4 regions of the Citrobacter sp. FDAARGOS_156 genome follow, and region 1 is predicted to be linked to each of the others. Evidence: predicted binding sites of a transcription regulator. Region 1 holds the regulator's gene; each other region holds the start of a gene.

Region 1 (4,216 bases):
TGCCGTGTTCGTCTGCCATGCGACGCAGGGAGACGGAAGGTGAGAAGCGGACAAAGCTGTCGCGGCCCAGCCAGGACACAGCAAAGAATTTCTGTACGCCATTCAGCATGCGCAGTGGTGGATTGACTTCGCCTTTCTCGCGCCCAGGAGCACGGCCAAACATCACAGACACCGGCACCATCTGAACATCCAGATCGGGGTTGCTGCGATGTAAGTCGAGATAGTTATGGAACAACTTGATGGACTCTTCTTTTGGCGTGTAATAGGTGAATACACGCGGGCCGCCGTGTATAAACACGTAGCGCGGCAGCAAAGTCCCGTCTATCTCCAGCGGTTCCAGGGGATCAGGGAGGTCGTGCACCAGGCATTGGGCACGCAGCGTCAGCAAGTCAGCTTTTGAGTTGTACGGTAAGACGTACATAATGGGACGAGAGGTATCGAGTCCCAATTCCGGGGCGGGTTCCGCCGGGATAGACTTGCTTTTTACCAGGATGCTTAATGGTAAATTCAGTAATTTGTAGTAAATTCGTGGCCAGCCGGACATAAACGATGTAAAGCCTCTGGTTAATAATGCAAATGCGCTGCAAGGATATCAGAAAGTTTAGTGAATTTCTGTGGTATCCCGTCATACTTCGCGCAGCTTTGCTTATGCCCTGAAACAAACAGGGTAACGATGCAATAATACTCACGCTAATAATGTAAAAAGGTTCTTTTGATGGCCAATAATACCACTGGATTCACTCGGATTATCAAAGCAGCAGGCTATTCCTGGCAAGGTTTCCGCGCAGCATGGATCAATGAGGCGGCATTTCGTCAGGAAAGCGTTGCCGTACTGTTGGGGGTAGCAATTGCCTGCTGGCTGGACGTTGACGCGATTACCCGCGTACTGCTGATTGGTTCGGTGATGCTGGTGATGATCGTTGAAATTCTGAATAGCGCCATTGAGGCGGTTGTCGACCGAATTGGTTCTGAGTATCACGAGCTTTCTGGTCGGGCGAAAGATATGGGATCGGCTGCGGTATTGCTTTCTATTTTTGTCGCTGTGATCACCTGGGGCATCCTGTTGTGGTCGCATTTGCGATAAAGATTCCACAACTTCATAAATCTCCTGTTTTTTGTGCAGTTTGCGGTTCCAAATTCGCCTTTAGCTGTATATACTCACAGCATAACTGTATATACACCCAGGGGGCGGAATGAAAGCGTTAACGGCCAGGCAGCAAGAGGTGTTTGATCTCATTAGAGATCACATCAGCCAGACAGGTATGCCACCGACGCGTGCGGAGATCGCGCAGCGTTTGGGGTTCCGTTCCCCAAACGCGGCTGAAGAACACCTGAAAGCACTGGCGCGTAAAGGTGTGCTGGAAATCGTTTCTGGCGCATCGCGTGGTATTCGCCTGCTGCAGGAAGAAGAGGAAGGCTTACCGCTTGTTGGTCGTGTCGCGGCCGGTGAGCCACTTCTGGCACAGCAGCACATCGAAGGCCATTACCAGGTTGACCCATCACTGTTCAAACCGAACGCCGACTTTCTGCTGCGCGTCAGCGGTATGTCGATGAAAGATATCGGGATTATGGATGGCGATTTACTGGCTGTGCATAAAACGCAGGACGTGCGTAACGGCCAGGTTGTTGTTGCCCGTATTGATGATGAAGTCACGGTTAAGCGCCTGAAAAAGCAGGGCAACAAGGTTGAACTTCTGCCGGAAAACAGTGAATTTAAACCTATCGTTGTCGATCTGCGCGAGCAAAACTTCACCATTGAAGGGTTGGCTGTCGGCGTAATTCGTAACGGTGAATGGCTGTAATGATCTGCTGATTTCCTGTCGGCCGGAAAGGGCGTTTACGCTGCTCTCCGGCAAATTGCCCGATGATGCTACGCTTATCGGGCCTACAAAAACGCGTTAATTTCTTTTCAGGCTCTTTTCCATGCCTTTCTTTACCTCCTCTGATAAAGCACTCTGGCACCTTGCCTTACCGATGATTTTCTCCAACATCACTGTTCCACTGCTGGGGCTGGTGGATACCGCAGTGATTGGTCATTTGGATAGCCCGGTCTACCTGGGTGGCGTTGCTGTCGGCGCAACAGCGACCAGTTTTCTCTTTATGCTGCTGCTGTTTTTACGCATGAGTACCACCGGCCTGACGGCCCAGGCGTTCGGTGCGAAAAATCCTCAGGCGCTGGCGCGCGCGCTGGTACAACCGCTGATACTGGCGCTGGGAGCGGGGCTGCTTATCGCGCTGTTTCGCACGCCGATTATCGATTTAGCGCTGCATATTGTCGGGGGTAGTGAAGCGGTACTGGAACAAGCCCGGCGTTTCCTGGAAATCCGCTGGCTAAGCGCGCCCGCCTCACTGGCCAATCTGGTGCTGCTCGGCTGGTTGCTTGGCGTACAATATGCGCGTGCGCCGGTTATCCTGCTGATTGTCGGCAATATTCTCAACATTGCGCTCGATTTATGGCTGGTGATGGGCCTGCATATGAACGTGCAGGGTGCAGCACTGGCGACGGTGATTGCCGAATATGCCACGCTGCTTATCGGTCTGATGATGGTACGCAAAGTCCTGCATTTGCGCGGAGTTTCGCTGGCAATGCTGAAGCAGGCGTGGCGTGGCAACTTCCGCCGTTTGCTGGCGCTCAACCGTGACATCATGCTGCGTTCGCTGCTGTTGCAACTCTGCTTTGGTGCTATCACGGTACTCGGGGCTCGCCTCGGTAGCGATGTCATTGCGGTCAATGCCGTTCTGATGACCCTGCTGACGTTCACTGCCTATGCGCTGGACGGGTTTGCCTATGCCGTGGAAGCGCACTCTGGCCAGGCCTATGGGGCACGCGATGGTAGCCAGTTGCTGGATGTCTGGCGGGCGGCCTGCCGGCAGTCGGGTATTGTTGCCGTCTTGTTTTCGATGGTTTATGCCCTGTTCGGCGAGCAGATTGTGGCGCTGCTGACCTCGCTGCCGCAAATCCAACACCTGGCCGATCGCTATCTTTTCTGGCAGGTGGTTTTGCCGCTGGTGGGTGTGTGGTGTTATCTGCTGGACGGCATGTTTATTGGCGCAACGCGTGCCGCAGAAATGCGCAACAGTATGGCCGTTGCCGCAGTGGGATTCGCCTTAACGCTCCTGACTTTACCGCTGCTGGGAAACCACGGCTTGTGGCTGGCGTTAACCGTTTTTCTCGCGCTGCGCGGGCTTTCACTGGCCTTCATCTGGCGACGTCACTGGCGTAATGGCACCTGGTTTGCCTGATGCCTATGGTTAAAAATTCCGAATAGTAAATAAAACCCAGAATCCCTGACTACACTTACTATCACGTCCAGCAAAAACAGCATGTATTCGGGCGCGGCACTCTCGCTATTCACAACCTAACGATGAGGACTTGATGATGAATAAAGACGAAGTCAGTGGTAACTGGAAACAGTTCAAAGGTAAAGTGAAAGAGCAATGGGGCAAACTGACCGATGATGATATGACGGTCATTGAAGGTAAACGCGACCAGCTGGTTGGTAAAGTCCAGGAACGATACGGGTACGCGAAAGATCAGGCGGAGAAAGAAGTTAAAGATTGGGAAAAACGCAACGATTACCGCTGGTAATTAACCCCTCCCTCCTGAGAGTACAAGGACGTACGCTCTTTTATTTACCGCCCGACTTTCTTTTTCACCTGAATGGTATGGTCATGCTGGCATTCGCCAGGATGGCGGCATGATTCAACTTCCACACATGCCGGACACAGGCCGTGGGCTTCAATCACATTATGGCGCAGAGCAAATCCCATTTTAGCTGCCAGCGTATGCATAATATCTTCCACGCCTTCCGCACACTCTTCTTTTACCACGCCACAGCGGTCGCAGATGAACATTGCGGAACTGTGGGTTGGCTGATCGAACAGATGGCAAAGCACATAGCTGTTGGTTGACTCCACTTTGTGCACAAAACCTTGTTCAAGCAGAAAATCGAGCGCACGATAGACGGTAGGCGGCTTAGCCTGTGGTTCGGTTTCCCTTAACAGATCAAGCAGATCGTAAGCGCTGATTGCCCCTTCCTGCAGGCTCATCAGGCGCAGCACTTCGAGGCGTTGTGGCGTGAGCCGCACGTTACGTTGCGCACAGAGTTTTTCAGCTTGAGCCAATAACTCCTGCGTGGTGGTTTTGTCCATTTGGCGCCTCGATTTGCGTGGAAGGTTAATCCCTTACTTTATCATGTTCTGCTTAAAACGCCGA
Region 2 (4,216 bases), 250 kb from region 1:
AGAAATAATTCCCGCCAGGCAAACCAATAAACAAAACGGAGGCATCAGCCTCCGTTTTGTTTTTACGCCTGACGCAGATTCTGCGCCGCTTTAACCATGTTTGCCAGCGCCGCGCGGGTCTCCGGCCAGCCGCGCGTTTTCAGACCGCAGTCCGGGTTCACCCACAGACGCTCAGCCGGAATACGCTGCTCGGCTTTCTTCAACAGGGCTTCAATCCATTCCACGCTCGGAACGTTCGGCGAGTGAATATCGTAAACGCCCGGCCCGATTTCGTTCGGATAGTCGAACTCTTCGAACGACTCCAGCAACTCCATATCAGAGCGCGAGGTTTCGATGGTGATCACGTCCGCGTCCAGCGCCGCAATGGAGTCCATGATGTCGTTGAACTCGCAGTAACACATGTGGGTGTGGATCTGGGTTTCATCCTTCGCCACTGCCGCGTTAATGCGGAAGGCTTCCACGCCCCACTCCAGATACGCCGCCCAGTCGCTGCGACGCAGCGGTAAACCTTCACGCAGTGCCGGCTCATCAATCTGGATGATGCCGATCCCCGCCGCTTCCAGATCCGCAACTTCATCACGCAACGCCAGCGCAATCTGCTTCGCGATGGTTTCACGCGTCACGTCTTCACGCGGGAATGACCAGCAAAGAATGGTCACCGGACCGGTCAGCATACCTTTTACCGGTTTGTCGGTCAGCGACTGGGCATACTTCGCCCACTCCACGGTGATCGCTTCCGGGCGGCTGACGTCGCCAATGACTACCGGTGGCTTCACGCAACGGGAGCCATAGCTCTGCACCCAACCGTTCTGGGTAAAGACGAACCCGTCCAGATGCTCGCCAAAGTATTCCACCATGTCGTTACGTTCGGCTTCACCGTGTACCAGCACGTCGAGACCCAGACGCTCCTGTTCAACAATCGCCTGTTTAATATGTTCCGCAATTCCAGTGCGATAGTTACCAGCATCCAGGTTGCCCTTTTTGAAGTCCAGGCGCAGGCCACGAATTTCCGTGGTTTGCGGGAATGAGCCAATAGTTGTGGTCGGCCATGCTGGCAGATTAAAGCGGGCACGTTGCGCCTCGGCGCGAACCGGATAAGCGTTGGCGCGCTGGCTGTCCTGGGCAGTGATCGCCGCCAGACGTTTTTCTACTGCGGCGTTGTGTACACGGGTAGAGTGACGACGAGACTGAATCGGTGCGCTCCACTCGACAATTGCCGCCGTATCACCGCTGTTCAACGCATCACGCAGCAGCGCCAGCTCGCCGCATTTTTGCAGGGCGAAGGCAAACCAGCTCTTCACTTCTGCATCAAGGCGGGTTTCCACGCTGAGATCGATGGGGCTGTGCAGCAGGGAGCAGGAAGAAGCCACCCACAGGTCACGCTTCCCGACGATATCTTTAATTTGCGCGTATTTTTCGCTGAGATCGGCGCGCCAGACGTTGCGCCCGTTCACCAGGCCCGCTGACAGCAGCCAGTCGGCGGGCAGACGATTGTGCAGCTCGGCGACATCATCTTTGCCATGCACGAAGTCAACGTGCAGCCCCTGCACCGGCAGCGCGGTAATGGTATCCAGGTTTGGCGTTACGCCTTCGAAATAGGTGGTCAGCAGCAGTTTCACCTGGCCCTGCAGGGCATCATAAGCCGGTTTAAAGGCATCCAGCCACGCTTGCGGCAGCTCCAGCACCAGCGCCGGTTCATCGATTTGCACCCACTCAATACCGCGTTTTGCCAGCTCGCCCAGCACCTGCTGGTAAACCGGCAGAATGTCGTTCAACAAGCTCAGGCGGTCAAACTGTTCGCCTTTCACTTTCCCCAGCCACAGATAAGTTACCGGCCCCAGCAGCACAGGTTTCACCTTGTGCCCGAGCGCCAGCGCTTCGTCCACTTCATCCAGCAGTTGCGTCCAGGTCAGTTTGAACTGCTGACCTTTGGTGAACTCTGGCACCATGTAGTGATAGTTGGTGTTAAACCATTTGGTCATTTCTGCCGCCGCCGCTGGCTCACCGGTCGGTGCGCGGCCACGGCCAATGCGGAATAAGGTATCGATATCCACCAAGCCGTCTTTATTCTGATGACGAGCCGGAACGTTGCCGAGCAGCAGACTGGTGGTCAGCACGTGATCGTACCAGGCAAAATCACCCACCGGCAGCAGGTCAACACCCGCCTGCTTCTGCTGATCCCAGTGGCGGGCACGCAGCTCGCGGCCAACGGTCAGCAACTCTTCACGGGAGGAATTTCCCGCCCAGTAGCTTTCTTGCGCTTTCTTCAACTCGCGACGCAGGCCAACGCGAGGGAAACCGAGGGTGTGATTCAATATTGTCATTTTTCTTCCTCTAATTATATGTAAATCCTATGGATTTTGAATTTAGGGAAGGCGGCAAGTTTACTCATCCCCAGGAGCTTACTGAAGTAAGTGACTGGGGTGGGGAAACGAAGCCAACGCACCATAAATTTAAAAGACGAAGGATTTTAGCCGTCCAGATGTTTACACATCCATAATTGGCAGTTACTGTATATTCCTCAAGCGCAATTTGTTCATGCCGAAGTGAAGGACTTTCATGATCGAGATTAAACACCTGAAAACGCTCCAGGCGTTGCGGAATAGTGGTTCGCTGGCAGCCGCCGCGGCGACGTTGCATCAGACCCAATCCGCTCTTTCTCACCAGTTCAGCGATCTGGAGCAGCGCCTTGGCTTTCGACTTTTTATCCGTAAAAGCCAGCCTCTGCGCTTTACGCCGCAGGGAGAAATCCTGCTGCAGTTAGCCAATCAGGTATTGCCGCAAATTGGTCGTGCGCTGCAGGCTTGCAACGAACCGCAGCAAACCCGGCTGCGAATCGCGATTGAATGTCACAGTTGTATTCAATGGCTGACGCCCGCGCTGGAGAATTTTCGTGCCAACTGGCCGCAGGTGGAGATGGACTTTAAATCCGGCGTGACGTTCGATCCGCAACCAGCGCTACAGCAGGATGAGCTGGATCTGGTGTTAACCTCCGACATCCTGCCGCGCAGCGGATTGTACTACTCACCGATGTTTGATTTTGAAGTCCGCCTGGTACTGGCGCCTGACCATCCGTTGGCCAGCAAAACGCAAATCACGCCGGAAGATTTGGCCAGCGAGACACTGCTCATTTACCCAGTGCAACGGAGTCGACTGGATGTATGGCGGCATTTCCTGCAGCCCGCAGGCGTTAGCCCGTCGCTGAAGAGCGTGGATAATACCCTGCTGCTGATTCAGATGGTTGCAGCCAGAATGGGCATCGCGGCGTTGCCGCATTGGGTGGTGGAGAGTTTTGAACGCCAGGGCCTGGTAGTGACCAAAACCCTGGGCGATGGATTGTGGAGCCGACTGTACGCCGCCGTGCGTGATGGCGAGCAGCGCCAGCCGGTAACAGAAGCGTTTATTCGCTCAGCGCGGAATCACGCCTGCGATCATCTGCCGTTTGTGCGGAGTGCGGAACGACCCACTTTCGATGTACCCACAGTGAGGCCACTATCACAGCCGCGCCAATGATGAAGCTAGGCCAGTGAGGCTGTTGATGCCAGATGGCCAGGTTGACCAACAGCCCGGCCGGCACATGCATATTGTTCATGATGCCCAACGTACCGGCATCCACCTGGGTCGCACCGTAGTTCCACATAAAGTAACCAATACCGGATGCCGCCACGCCAAGAAAGACCAGAATTCCCCACTGTAGCGTGGTTGCAGGCATTTTCTGCGCATTGCCCAGCATGAACCAGGCCACTACAGCCACCATAAAGGCGCCCATATAAAACCAGGCAAAGGCGTTGTGCTGCGGCATTGGCCGCGTTTCCATCAGACGTTTATAGCCCACCATACCAATAGCAAAGCTGATATTGGACAACTGCACCAGCAACAGACCGGTCCAGAAGTGGCTGGTCACCTGATCGTAACGAATGATCCCCGCGCCAATCACCGCCAGTAACGCACTAAAGGCATAACTCCAACGCAAACGGCGCCCGCTCATCAGGTCATAAATCAGCGTGATATAGAGCGGCGTCAGCACGGTGAAAAGCAGCAGTTCTGAAACCGTCAGGTACAGATAGGCGTGAAAACTCAGCATATACATAATGCCAAGCTGCATGGCCCCCACCAGCATATACAGCGCGATCGTTTTTACGCTGTGCCCGCGGGTGCGTAAAAAAGGCAGGAACACCAGCGCCGCGAGTCCAACGCGCACCAGCACTGCAAAATA
Region 3 (4,216 bases), 240 kb from region 1:
CACTTCCAGTTCGCCGCTGCGAATAAGCGTGGTGAGTTGCTGCCGATCGCGTAGTTTCGGTAACACGCTGGCATGTGTAATCACGGTGCAATCGGCTTCGCCTTCCCATGCCCCCAGCACATCGACCTGGCGCTCACTGAATACCAGGACTAGCGACGTCGAAAATCCTTTCAGGTCAAAACGCAGCACCTTACTCTGCAAACGCGTTCGGGCCGATTTCAGCGCAGGAGAACGGTACAGAAAGGTGTTGAGCAGATTTTCAACGCCTGCGGTCACTAAGGGTTTTAAAGGCATCCCCAATCTCCTGTCAGAACTTGTAGCCACGATGCAGCGCAACGACACCTGCCGTCAGGTTGTAGTAATCAACGCTTTCGAACCCGGCATCTTGCATCATTGCTTTTAAGGTGTCCTGATCGGGATGCATGCGGATGGATTCCGCCAGATAGCGATAACTGTCTGCATCGCTTGCTACCATGGAGCCAATGCGCGGCAGAACGTGGAAAGAGTATGCGTCGTAGGCTTTGCTCAGAGGTTCGATAATCGGCTTGGAGAATTCCAGCACCAGTAGACGTCCGCCCGGCTTCAACACGCGATACATAGAGCGTAATGCTTTGTCTTTATCCGTAACGTTGCGCAGACCGAAAGAGATGGTGATGCAGTCAAACGTGTTGTCAGGGAAAGGTAGTGCTTCCGCATTCGCCTGAACGTACTCAACGTTACCCACCACACCAATATTGCGCAGCTTTTCGCGACCCATTTTGAGCATTGAGTCATTGATATCCGCCAGCACAACTTTGCCGGTTTCGCCTACCATGCGAGAGAATTTCGCCGTCAGATCGCCGGTACCGCCAGCCAAATCGAGAACGGTTTGTCCGCGACGCACGCCACTGCAGTCAATGGTGAAGCGCTTCCACAAACGATGAATGCCGAATGACATTAAGTCATTCATAACGTCATATTTAGAGGCCACAGAATGAAAAACGTGGGCCACCATGTCAGCTTTCTGCTCTTTAGCGACGGTCTGAAAGCCAAAGTGCGTCGTTTCTTGTGAATTATCCACCATCTCAGTGCCTGCTCATTCAAAAAATGTTCGAGAAGTGTAACAGATTGGGCCAATTTGCCCTACCCTTCTGCCGGGTTCAACTACCCCAAATGGACTAGCTTGATTGCTGATTTACCGTTTCATCATCGGGGTAAGGCTCATCTTGTTGCGTCTCAGGGACCGAGCGCAAACGGTACTCTTCATCCTGGGTAGTGGCTTGTTCAGCCAGCTCAGGATTAATCTCACGCTTAATTTCCACCCCTAAGCCACGGAAGGCTTCCGCCTGCGATAAGACATTTCCACGGCCTGAAGAGAGTTTTTTCATCGCCTGTCGGTAGTTATCCTGGGCTTTATCCAGGCTTTGGCCGATTGCCGACATATCATCCACAAACAATCGCATCTTGTCATAAAGTTTACTGGCCCGATCGGCAATTTGTTGCGCATTACGACTCTGATGCTCGTAGCGCCACAGATTGGCAATCGTACGCAATGCCACCAACAGCGTAGTGGGACTGACCAGCATAATGTTATTTCTAAGCGCTTCGGTAATCAGTTCGGGCTGCCTGTCGAGCGCCAGTAAAAAAGCAGGCTCAACGGGGATAAACATCAGCACATAGTCAAGCGTACGCAGCCCCGGAAGCTGTTGATAATCTTTGCGCCCCAGCAGACGAATATGGTTTCGCACGGAGGCGATATGCTCCTGCAACGCACTCTCACGGGTGAATTCATCTTCAGCGTTAAAATAGCGTTCATAGGCAACCAGCGTCATTTTCGCGTCGATCACCACATCTTTGCCCTGTGGTAATCGGACAATAACGTCCGGTTGCATCCGCGAGCGCACATCATTCTCGATGCTAACCTGGGTTTCGTATTCATAGCCTTCGCGCAGACCGGAAGCCTCAAGCACCCGCGTGAGTACGACCTCTCCCCAGTTTCCCTGCGTTTTGTTATCGCCTTTTAATGCCCGCGTCAGGTTTACCGCTTCCTGTGCCATCTGCGCGTTCAGTTGCTGGAGATTACGAATTTCGTGCGCCAGGGTATGGCGCTCCTGAGCCTCTTTACCAAAGCTATCCTGAACCTGGCGGCGAAAACCGTCCAGTTGTTCGCGAAGCGGTGCCAGCAGGCTGTTCAGGCTTTGGCGATTTTGCTCATCTACGCGGCGATTGCTGTGCTCGAAAATACGGTTCGCCAGATTCTCAAACTGTTCGCTCAGGCGCTGTTCGCTGTTGATCATCTGGCGAATTTTATCTTCCGCATGCTGTTGCGTTGCTTCCAGCCGGGTAGTGACTTCACGGAGATCGGCCTCCAGTGAGGTATTGATACTGTGCAGGCTGCGGAGTTCGTTATTCAGCAGTTCGCACTCATCACGCCAGTGGGCTTCCTGTGAGAGTTGTTGCCGGGCGGCGCTTAGCGCGATATCCAGTTCTCGTCGTTCTTCGATGAGATCGGCACGGATCCTGTCGGCGTGCGCTTTTGTCGCCAGCCAACCCACCAGCAGCCCTGCAGCTAATGCCAGCACGGCACTCATCAAAATTGGAATATCCACAACACCCCCTTACAGCAACGACTTACCCGCACAAAATAGAATTGTGCTGTATAAACGTCCAGTTTAAAAGGAATTTCCTGCGAGGTACTACGCAAAATAAAAAGGCCGAACGCGTCGGCCTTTTTGAATAGACGGGAGAATTACAGTAAACGACGTGCGGCTTCTACCACGATTTTCACCGCGTGGCTTTCTGTTTGTTTCATCGTTTCCGCATTAGGGATCTCTTGCTGAGTACGGTTCACGATAACACCCGCGACCATACCGGCACGCAGACCCTGGCTTGCGCACATGGTCAGCAGCGTGGCAGATTCCATTTCGTAGTTCATAACGCCCATAGACTGCCACTCTTCCATTGAGCCTTTGAAACGGCTCACGACGCGACCAGAGAAGGTGTCGTAACGCTCCTGGCCCGGGTAAAAGGTATCAGAAGACGCGGTAACGCCAACGTGGGTAGTAGCGCCGATAGATTTCGCCGCTTCCACCAGCGCGGTGGTGCACTCGAAGTCTGCAACAGCCGGGAACTCCATTGGCGCGAAGTGCAGGCTTGCGCCGTCCAGACGGACAGACGCCGTGGTGACCAGTACGTCACCCACGTTGATATGCGGCTGGATAGCGCCAGTCGTACCGATACGCAGGAAGGTACGAATGCCCAGCTGTGCCAGTTCTTCTACGGCGATAGAGGTTGACGGGCCGCCGATACCGGTAGAGCAAACGATCACGGCTTTACCATCCAGCTCAGCACGCCAGGTAGTGAACTCGCGATGAGATGCCAGCTTAACCGGCTTATCCATCAGCGCGGCGATCTTTTCCACACGCTCCGGGTCGCCAGGGACGATAGCAAGCGTAGCCCCTTGTAAATCGCTCTTAGTGAGGCCGAGATGAAAAACATCAGACTTAGACATAAAAACTCCTCTGTGAATCGGTTTTGTCAGAAGAAGCAAAAACACACTTTACCGAAGGCATGAACATATTTTCGTGACAGTCATCACTCTGATGTAAATCAATTGCATTCAATTACCATCAAATAGTGATGCATATCACATAAACGATGCGATGTAAGGAAGCCCTGCACAAAAGATAGCCCGTTTAAGGCAATGTGGTTCGTTGCATGTGTCTATAGTTAACAATGCGCTTTTTGGCTGAATATTTAAGGGTACGGAGAATACCATGACAACACGACAATCTGGCTTTGCACCTGCTGTATCTCCACCGACGTCTACCACGGTTCACACTCCGGATAACGCGATTATCGCCGGTGTAACGTCCATACCTTCACAAGGCGATGATATGCCTGCGTATTACGCACGGCCGCAACAGACCGATGGTCCGCTGCCCGTCATCATTGTCGTGCAGGAGATTTTTGGTATTCATGAGCACATTCGTGATGTTTGCCGTCGACTGGCGCTGGAAGGATATCTGGCTATCGCACCCGAACTCTATTTTCGCGAAGGCGATCCCAATGACTTTGCCGATATCCCGACGCTTCTAAGCGGCCTCGTCGCCAAAGTGCCTGACTCTCAGGTACTGGCCGATTTGGATCACGTCGCCAGCTGGGCCTCCCGCAACGGGGGAGATGCGCACCAACTGATGATCACCGGATTTTGCTGGGGTGGACGCATCACCTGGTT
Region 4 (4,216 bases), 1.4 Mb from region 1:
GATTATACCGTAACCATCAGCACTGCACACGTGGAAAGCGCCGCTAAACGAATGTGATGACGAGCGACAGTTCACAGGCTGGATATTCTTTTCTTCAGATGCCGAAAAAGCTGATATTCTGATAAGAGTTACACGGTAACATTGAGATCGCAATGAAATATCAACAACTTGAAAATCTTGAAAGCGGATGGAAATGGAAGTACCTGGTGAAGAAGCATCGCGAGGGGGAGTTGATTACCCGCTATGTGGAAGCCAGCGCTGCCAAAGAAGCCGTTGATTTGTTGCTAACCCTCGAAAATGAACCGGTTCGGGTCAACGCCTGGATTGAAGAATACATGAACCCAGCACTGCTCAATCGTATGAAGCAAACGATCCGGGCGAGGCGTAAGCGGCACTTTAATGCAGAACATCAGCATACGCGTAAGAAATCGATCGATCTGGAGTTTATGGTCTGGCAGCGTTTAGCCGGGCTTGCGCAGCGACGTGGTAAAACGCTCTCAGAAACGATTGTGCAGTTGATTGAAGATGCGGAACATAAAGAAAAGTATGCGAACAAGATGTCGACATTGAAACAGGATCTACAGGCGTTACTGGGTAAAGAGTAGGGTACGGGTAACGTCAATATGGAGCGTGTCTGTGCTTTTGCATGATATGTAGGTGAAAAAAAACCCCGCCAGGCGGGGTTTTTTTATAAGACGATAACTTAAGCCTGAGGCTGAGTTACAACGTCTTTGATGCCTTTAACTTCGATCTCAACACGACGATCCGGAGCCAGGCAGTCGATCAGCGCAGCGCGAGCTTTCACGTTGTCACAGGTGTTGCCGGTAACCGGGTTGGATTCGCCCATACCACGTGCGGAGATTTTGTCAGAAGGAATACCTTTAGAGATCAGGTAATCAACAACAGACTGAGCACGTTTCTCAGACAGACCCTGGTTGTAAGCGTCAGAACCGATGCGGTCAGTGAAGCCCAGAACAACGACGGAACCGTCTTTCGGATCCAGGTTGCTCAGCTGGCTGTACATCTGATCCAGAGCCTGCTGGCCTTCTGGTTTCAGAGTTGCTTTGTTGAAGTTGAACAGAACGTCAGACTTCAGAGTGAAGTGTTTGGTCTGTACTTCTGGAGCCGGAGCCGGAGCCGGAGCAACTACCGGAGCTGCTTCTTCCTGCTGGCCGAAACGGTAAGAAACACCAACGCTCAACAGACCGTTGTCTGGACGACCACCAACGGTGTTCGCGTCACCGATGTTGTTGGTCCACTGGTATTCCAGACGGGTAGCGATTTCAGGAGTAATTGCATACTCTACGCCGCCAGCGAATACTGGGGATACACCAGTGTCGTGGTCTTTGAAGCCGTCGTTGTTTTTAGCATCTGCACGCCAAACCATACCACCCAGACGGGTATAAACGTCCAGATCGTCAGTGATTGGGTAACCCAGTTTAGCGGTCAGCTGAACGCCCTGAGCTTTGAATGCGCCATTTTCAGTGTTGCCTTTGTACGGCATACGACCTAACCAGTCGTAACCCATTTCAAAACCAACGTACGGGTTAACCTGGTAACCACCGAACGCACCAGCACCCAGTTGGCTTTCGTGGGTCGGTCCGTTGTTGTTGATCTGATTGTTGCCGATGTCATGGAACTGGGACCAACCCAGTTTAGCACCAGTATACCAGGTGTTATCTTTCGGAGCGGCCTGCGCCACGGTAGCGAAACCAGCCAGTGCCACTGCAATTGCGATAGCTGTCTTTTTCATTTTATGCGCCTCGTTATCATCCAAAATTCGCCATGAATATCTCCAGAGAGATAACACGGTTAAATCCTTCACCCGGGGACCAGTTCAATAGTTACTCTACCGATATCTGCGGCTTACGCCGAGCACCCCTGGCGATGTAAAGTCTACAACGTAGTTGAAAACTTACAAGTGTGAAGTCCGTCAGGCATATGAAAAAAAAAGGCTTGTATACACAATATTTAACATTTGTGGATGATTAATTGTACAGCTACTATCGCGGAAACCGCTTCACACAGGCGTTCTCACAAAAAAGGTGTTAAAGCTCAAAGCCGAATTTGAGGGTGAAAAAAAATTCCAGGATAAATCCTAATTTTACTTAATGATACAAATTCGAGTGAATTTTTAGCCCGGAATGCTGTCTCCCCGCAAGTGTCTGAGCGCGTACAGGACGCATGATAAATCCCATCGCATTGCCTTCATCTGCTGCTTTTACCAGCTCGGCATGTTCATCTTCGGTTAATTCTTCCGTCAGCCAGCCAATTACGACGCTGTAGTTACCCGTGCGTAGCGCACGAACCATAGATTCCAGCGTATTGCAGGGAGAGAGTTGGCTAATTTGCATGACTTTCGTCAATGGAAGCCCGGCCGACTGCACCCACTCCCGGCTTAGTTTTTGCTGAGGCGTCAGCCACAGCTGCCAGCGCGACTGCTGACCTAATTGCTGAAGCAGGGGAAGCAGCAGGAGCTGCGTCATCATGGGCTGGTCCTCGCGATAGACCACTTCACTGATAAGCCCAGCGGTAGTGTGCTCTGACGACACGCGCGCAATTTTGCTTGCTGTGGAAGAGAACGACGAAGAACGATTTGCATAGCCTGAAGTGTACATAATCAATCCAGCCCTGTGAGTTACTGTATGGATATACAGTAACCCTGCTATAACCAAAGATCAACCTTATTTTCTGAAACAGGTTCGCAGTTTTTGGTTGTTGTTACGGGAAAAACAAAATTCATCTTGCCCCTTGCGAATAAGTTGCCTATTTTCGTCATTAACGGATCCGCTACTGCAAATCATTTTATTACGTTATGATTTAAAAGGATTTTTATGAAAAAACTTTCTTATGCAAGGATCTATAAATCACAAGAATATCTGGCGTCATTGGGGACTATTCGTTATCGATCGCTGTTTGGGGGTTATAGCCTGACGGTTGAGGACACGGTATTCGCCATGGTCGCCAGTGGCGAGTTATATCTTCGGGCCTGTGAACAGAGTGCGCAGTACTGTGTAAAACATTCCCCTGTCTGGCTGACATTTATAAAACGTGGACGTCCGGTGGTGCTCAATTATTATCAGGTGAACGATACGCTGTGGCAAAACCAGCAACAACTGGTGTCGCTATCACGGTATTCACTGGATGCGGCGTTAAAAGAAAAGCAAAGTCGTTTTGCACAGCATCGCCTGCGTGGACTGCCGAACATGACATTCCATCTGGAAACCCTGCTGAATGAAGCAGGTATAAAAGATGAAAGCACATTACGCATGTTGGGGGCAAAAATGTGCTGGTTGAAACTGCGACAGGTTAATCCCGCCCTGACGGTGAAAATACTCTATGCCCTTGAAGGCGCAATTGGGGGAATTCATGAGGCGGCGCTCCCGGCGATTCGTCGCCAGGAGCTTGTGGAGTGGGTGAGTTCTCTTACGCCTGAACCGGTGTACTAGACGGCAATGCGGCAATTTGCTGCTGTAATCGTCTGATTTCTGGTAGTAGCGCTATCAATAGGCCAACTTGCTGTACGACCAGTGGTTCTTTACTGTCCGGGCGTGGTTCAAGATGCTGAATCCGTTGCTTCAGTCCTTCAAGCGCCTGGTATACGCGCTGCTCGTCAGCGGGTTGATGATGAAGTGCATCATCAACATAGCAAACGGCATCGTCCAGTAATGCCAGAACGTCCGGGTTGGTTAACTGTTCACGGTGTGCGCCCAGTGCCGAGATATAACTGGTAAAGGTATGGTTGAGGCACAGCAAGCGGAATGCCGTTTCGCGCGTTTGGGCAGTGACATCCGGTTCACTCGACATATTCGACACCACGGATGCCAGCTCCGCATCACGATTATGCGCATCGCGGCGCGCAATACGGTATGCCAGGCGATTGTCTCGCCCCTGATGATACTGTTCGAGAATGGCATCAAGGTAACGACAGTTTGCATCGGTCGCCCGTTCAATCACCCGTGGCAGGTTGCGAAAGCGCCAGTCTGGCCAGATGAAACTGACGGCTGCCCATGCGATGGCACAACCAATCAGCGTATCGATGACGCGCGGCAGTGCGACTTCAAACCCTTCACCAAGCAGGTTAAAGCACAGCAATACCAGCAGCGTGATAAACATTGTGGCATGTGCGTACTGAACATTGCGGAAAGCAAAAAAGAGCACGCCGGTGATCACCAGCAGTATTAATTGCCCTTCCAGCGATGGGACGAACCACAGG

What was found. Region 1 encodes LexA, which represses DNA repair genes until DNA is damaged. Its sites were predicted from a motif close to TNCTGTATGTACATACAGNA; they were not measured.
Region 2: a site for LexA is predicted at 2,509-2,528, ahead of metR (HTH-type transcriptional regulator MetR). Genes of this name have one in related genera too.
Region 3: a site for LexA is predicted at 2,633-2,652, ahead of rmuC (DNA recombination protein RmuC). Genes of this name have one in related genera too.
Region 4: a site for LexA is predicted at 2,640-2,659, ahead of sulA (SOS-induced cell division inhibitor SulA). Genes of this name have one in related genera too.

What each region holds. Positions count from the first base shown of each region.
Region 1 is NZ_CP014030.2:630,466-634,681, forward strand. It holds gene plsB (glycerol-3-phosphate 1-O-acyltransferase PlsB) at 1-544, opposite strand, end outside; gene AL515_RS03055 (diacylglycerol kinase) at 716-1,084, shown strand; gene lexA (transcriptional repressor LexA) at 1,194-1,802, shown strand; gene dinF (MATE family efflux transporter DinF) at 1,924-3,243, shown strand; gene AL515_RS03070 (CsbD family protein) at 3,380-3,589, shown strand; gene zur (zinc uptake transcriptional repressor Zur) at 3,634-4,152, opposite strand.
Region 2 is NZ_CP014030.2:383,245-387,460, reverse strand. It holds gene AL515_RS01895 (dienelactone hydrolase family protein) at 1-8, shown strand, start outside; gene metE (5-methyltetrahydropteroyltriglutamate--homocysteine S-methyltransferase) at 63-2,324, opposite strand; gene metR (HTH-type transcriptional regulator MetR) at 2,560-3,513, shown strand; gene AL515_RS01880 (carboxylate/amino acid/amine transporter) at 3,401-4,216, opposite strand, start outside.
Region 3 is NZ_CP014030.2:387,799-392,014, reverse strand. It holds gene ubiJ (ubiquinone biosynthesis protein UbiJ) at 1-294, opposite strand, end outside; gene ubiE (bifunctional demethylmenaquinone methyltransferase/2-methoxy-6-polyprenyl-1,4-benzoquinol methylase UbiE) at 308-1,063, opposite strand; gene rmuC (DNA recombination protein RmuC) at 1,158-2,570, opposite strand; gene udp (uridine phosphorylase) at 2,729-3,490, opposite strand; gene AL515_RS01895 (dienelactone hydrolase family protein) at 3,756-4,216, shown strand, end outside.
Region 4 is NZ_CP014030.2:2,007,082-2,011,297, forward strand. It holds gene matP (macrodomain Ter protein MatP) at 153-605, shown strand; gene ompA (porin OmpA) at 704-1,753, opposite strand; gene sulA (SOS-induced cell division inhibitor SulA) at 2,109-2,618, opposite strand; gene AL515_RS09705 (TfoX/Sxy family DNA transformation protein) at 2,835-3,449, shown strand; gene yccS (YccS family putative transporter) at 3,427-4,216, opposite strand, start outside.